DNA from 2 places in the Agrobacterium sp. GW821-FHT02D03 genome. Region 1 is predicted to be linked to the other one. Evidence: predicted binding sites of a transcription regulator. Region 1 holds the regulator's gene; the other holds the start of a gene.

Region 1 (5,667 bases):
GCGGAATTTTTCCGGATGGCCGTGCGTGTACTGATAACGGCGTGCCGTCTTGATGGCGCATTCCAGCGCCTCCGCACCGGAGTTGGTGAAGAACACCTTGTCGGCGAATGTCGCATCCGTCAGCCGCTTTGCCAGCACTTCCTGGCCTGCAACCTCATAAAGGTTGGACAAATGCCAGACCTTCTCGACCTGTGCCTTGAGGGATTCAACCATATGGGGATGGCTATGGCCGACCGAGGTAACCGCAACGCCCGCACCGAAATCGAGATATCGCTCGCCGCTTTCCGTGATCAGCCAAACGCCCTCGCCTCGTTCGAAGCGCAGGGGGGCTCTGGAAAACGTATCGAACAACGGCCCGGATTTGGGGGCAGTTTCGGCCATGGCGACATCACTCCTTACGTCAAGTCGGGACAGACGACTGTCAATAGGGCTCGCGGGTTATCCCTGCCCTGAAAATCAAAAATGCCGCCTCGCGGCGGCCTGCATGCTGTCTTCATTGCGAGAGCACTATTGTCACTTCCCCGCCTAATGTCAACAAATCTCGGCACTTCCGGGCAGTTACAAGCCTTGGTAGGTGCTTGCCGCGCAGGCCCGAGGTGTTGCCTTTCTGACTCACAGGGGAAGCAAGTTGGGGAAAACCGGAAAATCGATTCCAGATGATTCCTGCGACTCTTGTCACGGAGTCAACCGACGATTAGGTTAACCGTCAATTACTAGACTGCAATGCGGCGGAACTAGTCACCTACAATCTGGCGAATGGCCTGCGCGTGGTTCACTCCATGGCATAGTAGGTGGATTCTGCCCGAAAACAACGCGACGAGCGGAGAAGCGGCATGAACTGGACGGACGAACGAGTAGAAAAGCTCAAGAGATTATGGTCCGAAGGGCTTAGCGCAAGCCAGATCGCAGCACAACTAGGCGGTGTGAGCCGCAATGCCGTCATCGGCAAGGTTCACCGCCTCAACCTGCCAGGTCGCGCCAAGGCCGGCGGCACGGTCGCCACGTCGCGTCCTGCGCCCAAGCGTCCCGCAGCAGCGCCGCGTCCGGCAAGCTATGCGGCTCCGGCCCGCGCTGCGACCAGCCGTCCAGCACCGGCCCGTAGCTCTGGTGCCCTCGCTTTCAAGGAAGACATGGACATCGACACCGTCGAGCCCATGGAATATGTTCGTTCTTCCAACAATGTCGTTATCCCGATCTCGCGTCGCCTGACGCTGACGGAACTGACCGAGCGCACCTGCAAGTGGCCGGTGGGCGACCCGCTCAAGGACGACTTCCATTTCTGCGGCTGCGAGGCGTCTGAAGCCTCGCCCTACTGCAAGTTCCACGCGAAGATGGCCTACCAGCCGGTCAGCGAACGCCGCAAGGCGTAAGGTCTGTCTCAGAACCAATTCAGAAAGCGGGCTTCGGTCCGCTTTTTTATTGGGCGGTCTCCAGCTTTGCCAAATAATCCAAGCTTGCCTGCAGCAATAATCGCGCCCAGACTATCATCATGGACGCGATCGACACACTGCACGACTATATCTCGGCGCTATGGGCCGGGGCCGTCGACACGCCCTTCCCGCCAATCCCGCGCCGCGCACGTGGCGACGGAACCGTTTACGTCGAATGGCGACGCGGCAGCTACTGGCTGATCTGCGAGGAGCGCGGAGAGGAATATTGGCGTCGGGAAGCCAAGGACATGGACGATGCCGCCTTCCAGTTGATGTCGATCGTGGCGGGAGAAGTGGTGCGCGATCGCGAGCTTGCGGTTCGGGAAAAGGCAGACCGCCAGTCGACCGGCCCGGACGACTATTCGCGCTGGAACTGGATGTACCAGGAGATCGAACTGATGGGCGCGATCAAGGAGAGCTATGGCGCTCGAACTCGAGCCAATTATGCTGAGGTGCTGACCCGCAGCCCGTTGTCTAAGGACGAGATAGACGCCGCGCGATATCCCGTTCCGTCCACATTGATCTGACGCCGGGAAGCCAAGGGCTACCCTCTCTGACACGGCGAGAATAGGAGCGCTTGTACCTTCAAGCAAAGCGCTCCCGAGGCCGATCAGGCTTCCATGGAATAGCCGGCGCCCCGAACGGTGCGAATGACATCCTGCATGCTGGAGAAATTCAGCGCCTTACGCAGGCGACCGACATGGACGTCCACCGTGCGCTCATCCACATAGATATCATGTCCCCAGACACCGTCGAGAAGCTGGGAACGGGAAAACACACGACCTGGCGAGGTCATGAGAAATTCCAGCAGGCGGAATTCGGTCGGCCCGAGACGGACTTCGCGGCTCTTGCGATGGACACGGTGCGTCTCACGATCGAGCTCGATATCGCCGCATTTCAGCACCGAGGACAGGACCTCCGGCTTGGCGCGGCGCAGCATCGCTTTAACGCGCGCCATCAGTTCCGGCGTGGAGAAGGGCTTCACGACATAGTCGTCCGCGCCCGTCGCCAGACCACGAACCCTTTCGCTTTCCTCACCGCGCGCCGTCAGCATGATGATCGGCAGACGTTCGGTTTCCGGCCGCATGCGCAGGCGACGGCAAAGCTCGATGCCGGAGACGCCCGGCAACATCCAGTCGAGGATCAAAAGATCCGGCGTGCGCTCCTGAAGGCGAATCTCCGCCTCGTCGCCACGCGGAATGGTGTCCACGTCATAGCCTTCGGATTCGAGATTGTAACGGAGGAGGACGCTCAGCGCCTCCTCATCTTCGACAACGGCGATTTTTGGCACCATGGCTCCAGATCCTATCTGTCGCTTACTCGGTCACAGCGCCGAGCGTGTTGGAACTATCGTCCTTCGGACGCTCACCTTCCGGCTGGCTGCCAGTGGTCATGTAGTAGATGGTCTCGGCGATGTTGGTGGCGTGGTCGCCAACGCGCTCGATGTTCTTGGCACAGAACAGAAGATGCGTGCAGGTGGTGATGTTGCGCGGATCTTCCATCATGTAGGTCAAAAGCTCGCGGAAGAGCGAGGTGTACATCGCGTCGATTTCCTCGTCGCGCTCGCGGATGGCCTGGGCCTTTTCCGCTGACCGCGTGGAGTAGACGTCCAACACTTCCTTCAACTGCACAAGCGCCAGTTCCGAAAGATGCTCAAGGCCACGCGCCAGTTTGCGCGGAACGCCGGTGCCGGCAACAGCGATGACGCGCTTGGCGGTGTTCTTGCCCAGATCGCCGACGCGCTCCAGGTCTGCGGCAATGCGCAGCGAACCGATGATTTCGCGAAGGTCTGCTGCCATCGGCTGGCGCTTGGCAATGGTGACGATCGCCTTGTCGCCGATTTCGCGCTCGGCGTGATCGAGGATCGTATCGTCCGAGATGACCTTTTGTGCCAGGGCCGCATCGGAATTGACGAGTGCGCGCACGGCATCGGCGCACATCTGCTCGGCCAAGCCGCCCATTTCGGCGATCCGGCGGCTGAGGAACTTCAGCTCCTCATCATAGGCGGACATGATGTGGGAATGTGTCGACATGTTCGTAGTCTCCAGTTTCGAAACGCCCTGTCGCAAGCCTTTTTAGTGGCTCAAGCGACAGGCGCGGTGGGATGCGCAAGCAAGAGCAGGATCAGCCGAAACGACCCATGATATAGTCCTGGGTGCGCTGGTCATCCGGGTTGGTGAACATCTTGTCCGTATCGTTCTCCTCAACCAGGTGGCCGAGGTGGAACATGGCGGTACGCTGCGAAACGCGAGCGGCCTGCTGCATCGAGTGTGTCACGATGACGATGGTGTAGTTGGCACGAAGCTCGTGGATCAACTCTTCCACCTTGGCGGTCGCGATCGGGTCAAGCGCCGAGCATGGCTCATCCATGAGGATGACTTCCGGTGAAACGGCGATGGCACGTGCGATGCACAGGCGCTGCTGCTGGCCGCCGGACAGCCCCGTGCCGGATTCTTGCAGGCGGTCCTTCGCTTCGTTCCAGAGGCCTGCCTTCTGCAGGGCGGACTCGACGATCTGGTCCATATCCGCCTTGTTGCGGGCAAGACCGTGGATGCGCGGGCCGTAGGCAATGTTTTCGTAGATCGACTTCGGGAATGGGTTCGGCTTCTGAAACACCATGCCGACGCGAGCGCGAAGCTCGACGACATCGATGGCAGAATCGTAGATATCCTCACCATCGAGCGTAATCTCGCCGGTGACGCGGCAACCATCGATCGTATCGTTCATGCGGTTCAGCGTGCGCAGAAAGGTGGATTTGCCACAGCCTGAGGGGCCGATGAGAGCCGTCACCGTGTTTTCGCGAACGTTGAGCTTCACATCGTAAAGGGCGCGCTTCTCACCGTAATATACGGAGACGTCCTTGCCGATCATCTTATAGGAAACTTCATTCATTTTCTTGTCCAGCGCCTTTTCAACTGCTGCTTCCGACAACATGTTCATTGTTCCGTTCTCCCTTGCTTCTTATCGCATTTCCGAGCAGAAAACCGGTATCCACATTTCCTCGAAATGCTTTACCAGCGCCGTTCGAAGCGGCGACGCAGCAGGATTGCGCCCACATTCATCACCAGGAGGAACATAAGCAGGATGATGATAGCGCCAGATGTTCTTTCGACAAAGGCGCGTTCGGCTTCATTGGCCCACATGTAGATCTGAACCGGCAGGGCCGTTGCAGGATCAAGCGGGGTCGTCGGGTAATTCGCCACGAAGGCCACCATGCCGATGAGAAGGAGCGGCGCGGTTTCGCCAAGCGCGTGTGCAAGGCCGATGATGGTGCCGGTCAGGATGCCCGGCATGGCAAGCGGCAGCACGTGATGGAAGATGGTCTGCATCTTCGAGGCACCGAGACCGAGCGCTGCGGCGCGGATCGAAGGTGGCACAGCTTTCAAGGCAGCGCGCGTGGCGATGATGATGGTCGGCAGCGTCATCAGCGTCAGCACCAGACCACCGACCAGCGAGGCCGAGCGCGGAAGGCCCATGAAGTTGATGAAGACCGAGAGACCAAGCAGACCGTAAACGATGGATGGCACCGCTGCCAGGTTGTTGATGTTGACCTCGATAAGGTCCGTCAGGCGGTTTTTCGGCGCGAACTCTTCCAGGTAGATGGAAGCGGCAACTCCGATCGGCAGCGACAGCACCAGCACGATCAGCATCATGTAGAAGGAACCGATGAGCGCGACGCCGACACCGGAGGCTTCAGGACGGCTGGATGCACCATTGAAGAAGATGCCGGTGTTGAACTTCTTTTCCAGCGCACCCTTGCCAACCAGTTCGTTCATCCAACCGACCTGCTGGTCGGAGATGCGGCGGTTCTGCTCCTCGCCCGACATATCCACCTGGCCCTTGAAGGCGCTGTCGACATCGCCGGATGCCAGGAGCGACACGGTGCGCGTTGTGCCGATGACGTTCGGATCGGATGTGACGATGTCGCGAAGCTGGGTGCGGACGCTATCGGAAATCAGTGCGTTGACGGCGCGCAGCGCCGTGCGATCCTCCAGCGAAACGCCGAGCACCTTGGCAAGCGAGTTGCGGGCGACGACCGGGTAATTCGCCGTCATCAGCTTAGACGGGTTCTGTGCGCGCACATTGTCCGGATCGATGATCTGCTGCGAAAACTCGACCGGGATCGTGATCATCGTCTGCTGAAAGGCCGTGTAGCCTTTGCCGATGACGGACCAGAGAAGCAGGAAGAGAAACAGCAGGCCGAAGGAGATCGCGGCGACACCATAGGCGCGGAAGC
Region 2 (5,667 bases), 1.2 Mb from region 1:
AAGATGCGCAGGACCAGACGGACTACCAGACCATCTATGCCCGCGAAAAAGGCGCCGTTGCCGCACCGACTGCGGGTTTGCATTTCACCCCGGCACTCTTTGACGCGCTGGATAAGGCTGGGGTCGAGCGCCATTTCGTCACGCTGCATGTCGGGGCGGGGACGTTCTTGCCGGTCAAGGCAGACGATACCAATGATCACAAGATGCATCTCGAGATCGGTTACGTCTCGGATGAGACAGCGCAGAAGCTGAACGCGGTGAAGGCAAGGGGCGGGCGCATCGTCTGTGTTGGCACGACATCGCTGCGGCTGATCGAAAGTGCGGCTGGTGATGACGGGCAGATACGTCCATGGTCCGGCGCCACCGGTATCTTCATCACGCCCGGCTACCGCTTCAAAGCGGTCGATATTCTGATGACCAATTTTCACCTGCCGAAGTCCACGCTCTTCATGCTGGTTTCGGCCTTCTGCGGGCTGGGGACGATGAGGGCTGCCTATGCTCATGCCATCGAAACCGGCTACCGCTTCTATTCCTATGGCGATTCCAGCCTGCTGTTCCGGAAAGTCTGATGCACGAGAACTTCACCTTCACCCTTAGAGCAACCAGCGGCGGCGCGCGTCTCGGCGAAGTGGCGATGCCGCGCGGCGTCATCCGCACGCCCGCCTTCATGCCGGTTGGCACCGTCGGTACCGTCAAGGCGATGTACCTCGATCAGGTCCGGGAGCTTGGCGCCGATATCATTCTCGGCAACACCTATCACCTGATGCTGCGCCCCGGCCCGGAGCGTGTGGCGCGTCTGGGTGGTCTGCATGAGCTGATTCGCTGGCCGCATCCGATCCTGACAGACAGTGGCGGCTTCCAGGTGATGTCGCTGTCTGGCCTGCGCAAGCTGGATGAGAAGGGCGTGACCTTCAAGAGCCATGTCGATGGCTCGCTTCATCACATGTCGCCGGAACGCTCCATCGAGATCCAGGGGTTGCTCGATTCGGACATCCAGATGCAGCTCGATGAATGCGTGGCACTTCCTGCCGAGCGCAAGGAAATCGAACGCGCGATGGAAATGTCCTTGCGCTGGGCGGAACGCTGCCGGGTTGCATTCGGCGAGCAGCCGGGTAAGGCGATGTTCGGCATCGTCCAAGGTGGCGACCAGCCTGACCTGCGTATTCGCTCCGCCGAAGGGCTGAAACAACTCGATCTCAAGGGCTATGCCGTGGGCGGTCTTGCGGTGGGCGAGCCGCAGGACGTGATGCTTGCCATGCTCGATACGACGCTGCCGGTTCTGCCGACCGAAAAGCCACGCTACCTGATGGGCGTCGGCACGCCGGACGATATCTTGAAATCCGTGGCACGCGGCATCGACATGTTCGATTGCGTGATGCCGACCCGCTCCGGTCGTCATGGCCTTGCCTTTACCCGCCGAGGCAGGGTGAATATCCGCAACGCCCGCCACGCGGAAGACATGCGTCCGTTGGATGAGCAGTCCAACTGCCCGGCATCGCGCGATTATTCGCGGGCTTACCTCCATCACCTGGTACGTTCCAATGAAGCGCTCGGTGGCATGCTTCTGTCTTGGCACAATCTCGCCTATTATCAGGAGTTGATGCAGGGGATTCGCAAATCGATCGAAGAAGGTCGCTTTCCGGATTTCTACGCGGAGACCATTGAAATGTGGGCGAAAGGCGATATCGATCCGGTGTGACAACCATCATCGGATAGCTGAATGCTAGATGCGCCTTACGTTCTTTTTCGTGACGATACGACCGGCACCGTGACGCTGTTTACGGAGCCGGAGGAGATTATCGTTGCGCATGAGGCCAGCGACGTGTTTCCTGCGCTTGAAAAAATGCAGGCCGCCAGAACCAGCGGAAAATATTTAGCCGGCTATATGTCCTATGAGGCAGGATACCTTTTCGAGCCCAAGCTGAGGCCTCTGGCAGAGCAAGATCGGGCTTGCCCGCTATTGTGCTTTGGTGTGTTTTCGTCACCATCCGGTGATACACATGCGGCATCCAAGCCATTGAAACTTATGGTGCCTGACGATTTTTTGAGCGATCTCACGGCGTCATGGACCTTTGCTGATTACGAGAAACAGTTCAATCGACTGCATCAGCATCTCCGCCAAGGAGATTGTTACCAGGCTAACCTTACCATGCCTGTCACTGGTCGGTGGCATGGCGATCCGCTTCTCGCCTTCTGGTCTCTGGTCGAGCGACAGCCAGTCAAATATGGTGCGCTGGTTCATCTGGACGGCCCCATCATCCTGTCACGCTCGCCGGAACTCTTCTTCTCCATTAATGCGGATGGCTGGATCGAGACCCATCCGATGAAGGGTACGGTCAAGCGCGGAGCGTCGGCTGATGAGGACGCGGCGATCATTTCCGCTATGGGCAAGGACGAGAAGACGCTCGCCGAAAACCGCATGATCGTCGATCTTCTGCGCAACGACATTTCGCGGATCACAGAAGTCGGTACTCTGGATGTGCCAAAGCTCTTCGAGATCGAGACCTATCCGACCGTGCACCAGATGGTCAGCCATGTGCGCGCAGAGCTCCTGCCGGACATGACGATCGCCGATATTTTTGCAGCACTGTTTCCGTGCGGCTCGGTAACGGGAGCACCGAAGATGCGGGCGATGGAGATATTGCATGACCTGGAGGTCGGACCGCGCGACGTCTATTGCGGCGCGATCGGCATGATTTCACCAAAGGGTGACATGCGGTTCTCGGTCGCGATCCGCACCATCACCCTTTTCGACGATGGGCGCGCGACCTTCAATGTCGGTGGCGGGATTGTCTTCGATTCCACCGCGCAGTCCGAATATGACGAATGCCTTCTCAAGGCAAAGTTTGCGGCCGGCGACCGAAAGCTCGTCTAAGCCTGCCAACGGCATAAATCTCAGCCGTCATGCAAGTGTCATGGATCGATCTTAGAGACGGATGCCAGGGAGCAGGCTTCTTCACGAACCGGAACATGGTGCGCCCGCGCTACATGCTGTGTCGAAGACTTCGTCTTTCTTTGTTTTCTCAAGGATACCGTTCCATGACATCACTCCGTTTCTCTGCCTCTCGCCGGCTTGCTGCCGCCCTGGCGGCATCGATCTTCATGTTTCCTGCTGCCGTGATGGCTGAAACCACCGCCGCTGCAAACGGCGTCAGATACGCGAGCAAGGGCTTGGTCGCCGTTGGTCGTATTCCCGCCAGCCAGCGCGACAAGTTCGGCGAAACCTTTGGCTCCGGCTCGGGTATGGCGATCGATGGCACCAGCTGGAAGAGGGAAGGCGATGGCTATCGCGGTTCCCTATGGTTGCTGCCGGACCGTGGCTACAATGTCGAAGGAACGACGGATTACAATGCCCGAATCAACAAGATCGACGTGACGCTGATGCCCGCAACGGGCGGCGACGTGGCTGCGGACAAGCAGCAGACGGGTGTTCAGGCGACGCTTGCCGATACGCTGCTTTTGACCGATGAGCAGGGCAAGAACATGACAGGCCTCGACCCTGAGGCCGGTACCCGTCCGGCGAGTGGCACGACGCCAGTGCTGCCTTTTGCGTCTACAGGCAAAGTCTCTCTCGATGCCGAGGCGGTGGTGCGTCTGGCGGACGGCTCGTTCCTCATCAGCGACGAGTACGGCCCCTATATCTATCACTTCTCTACCGACGGTAAGATGATCTCGGCCACGCAGCCGCCAAAGGCGCTGCTGCCGATGCGCAAGGGTGAGATCAACTTCTCGTCCAACAATGTGGGCGAAGGTGGCAAGAAGCCCGATCCGAAGGACCCCGAAACCGGGCGCCAGAACAATCAGGGTCTGGAAGGCATGTCGCTGACCCCGGATGGCAAATATCTTATCGCCGTTCTGCAATCGGCAACCCGTCAGGATGGCGGCGATTCCTCGTCGACCCGCGATCACACCCGCGCACTGGTCTATGATGCGACCGATGTCGATCACCTGAAGCTCGTGCATGAATATGTCGTGCCGCTGCCGAAGTTCGAGGGCAAGGACAAGAAGCTCGTCGCAGCACAGAGCGAGATCCTGGCTTTGTCGGACAAGGCATTCCTGATGCTGGCGCGCGACAGCAACAATGGTCAGGGTATGAAGGGCGATACGTCGGTCTACCGCAGAATAGAACTTGTAGATCTCTCCGGCGCGACGGACATCGCCGGTGGCGAATTCGACGATGTGAAGCCGGTTGCGCCCAAGGGTGTCCTGGATAGCGCCATCAAGCCAGCCGCTTTGCATGACTTCATCGATCTGAACGACAGCAAGGAGCTTGCCCGCGTCGGCCTGCACAATGGCGCCCCGAACGACAAGAACAACCTGTCGGAGAAGTGGGAGGCTATGTCGATTGCAAGCGTCCTCGATGCTTCCGCACCGGATGATTATTTCCTCTTCGTCGCCAATGACAACGACTTCCTGACGCAGGACGGTTTCCAGGTTGGGAAGTCGTACAAGGCGGAAGGTGATGCGGATGTGGACACCATGTTCCAGGTGTTCCGCGTGACACTGCCGGGCGTTGCCAAGCGCTAAAAACAGAGCGCTTCGTGAGAGCCGCGCCGAAAACATTCGGCGCGGCTTTTTTACGCATATCAATCGTCGTCGATCCCTTCGATTTCCTGCGTGCCGGACGTGGTGGAATGAAACACCGGCACGAAGAGGCGCATATATACGAGCCTGACGCTCCAGCCCTGTTCCAGAGCGTCTGCCCAGGCCTGCTTGCGACCGGGCTTTTTGAAGCCTTTTGCGATCGCCTTCTTCTCGCTCTTGGCGAAGGTCTTCGGTTGAAGAATGTTTTCAGGCGAACACAGGGCAAAGCCCTTCTGGAAGGCCGGTGGCGGGTTGGGTGTGATTGTCATGAGTGTATCAGCCTGCGTGGAGGAAGCGGATGGCTTCGTCCCTGCGATGGAGATAAAGCAGGGTTCTGAGGTTCTTGCCGCGCTCGCTCACAAGCTCGGCGTCTTTTTCTATCATATAGGCTGCATCCTTGCGGGCGATCTCCAGCAAATCGGCATGCGCCTCGAGGCTCGCTATGCGAAAGCCAGGCGTGCCGGATTGGCGGGTGCCGAGGAGTTCTCCTTCGCCGCGTAGCTTCAGATCCTCTTCGGCAATCAGGAAGCCGTCTTCGCTATCGCGCAGGATGGAGAGACGGGCCTTGCCGTTCTCACTCAACGGACCCTTGTACAGCAATATGCAGGTGGAGGCCTCGTCGCCACGTCCGACACGACCGCGCAGCTGATGAAGCTGGGCAAGGCCGAAGCGTTCGGCGTGCTCGATGACCATGATCGTGGCATCCGGCACATCCACGCCCACTTCGACGACAGTGGTTGCCACAAGCAAGCGTGTTTCGCCGCTTTTGAAGGCGAGCATCGCCGCATCCTTTTCAGGCCCGCTCATCCGCCCGTGGATGAGGCCGATATTGGCGCCCAAGGATTGTGACAGCACCGCATGCCGTTCCTCTGCCGACATGAGATCCGATTCCTCTGATTCTTCAACCAGAGGGCAAATCCAGTAGGCCTTCTTGCCCTCCGCCAAAGCGCTGCGCAGCCGGTCGACGATGTCACCGATCCGCTCATTGGGAATGGTCACCGTCTGGATAGGCTTTCGGCCTGCGGGCTTTTCCGTCAGCTTGGAGACATCCATATCGCCGAAGGCGGCGAGAACCAGCGTGCG

Evidence for each region. The regulator PhoB, encoded in region 1, activates phosphate uptake and scavenging genes when phosphate is short. The targets are predictions, from matches to a motif close to TGTCATNNANCTGTCAT.
Region 2: the regulator PhoB is predicted to act here: its motif matches at 2,901-2,917, upstream of AC07U5_RS07285 (esterase-like activity of phytase family protein).

Annotation. Positions count from the first base shown of each region.
Region 1 covers NZ_JBWKVN010000001.1:2,725,293-2,730,959, forward strand. Annotated here, with positions in the region: gene AC07U5_RS12955 (aspartate aminotransferase family protein) at 1-381, opposite strand, end outside; gene AC07U5_RS12960 (GcrA family cell cycle regulator) at 834-1,370, shown strand; gene AC07U5_RS12965 (Imm63 family immunity protein) at 1,490-1,957, shown strand; gene phoB (phosphate regulon transcriptional regulator PhoB) at 2,041-2,724, opposite strand; gene phoU (phosphate signaling complex protein PhoU) at 2,747-3,463, opposite strand; gene pstB (phosphate ABC transporter ATP-binding protein PstB) at 3,555-4,370, opposite strand; gene pstA (phosphate ABC transporter permease PstA) at 4,442-5,667, opposite strand, start outside.
Region 2 covers NZ_JBWKVN010000001.1:1,555,980-1,561,646, forward strand. Annotated here, with positions in the region: gene queA (tRNA preQ1(34) S-adenosylmethionine ribosyltransferase-isomerase QueA) at 1-569, shown strand, start outside; gene tgt (tRNA guanosine(34) transglycosylase Tgt) at 569-1,699, shown strand; gene AC07U5_RS07280 (aminodeoxychorismate synthase component I) at 1,721-2,875, shown strand; gene AC07U5_RS07285 (esterase-like activity of phytase family protein) at 3,040-4,527, shown strand; gene AC07U5_RS07290 (hypothetical protein) at 4,587-4,853, opposite strand; gene recG (ATP-dependent DNA helicase RecG) at 4,861-5,667, opposite strand, start outside.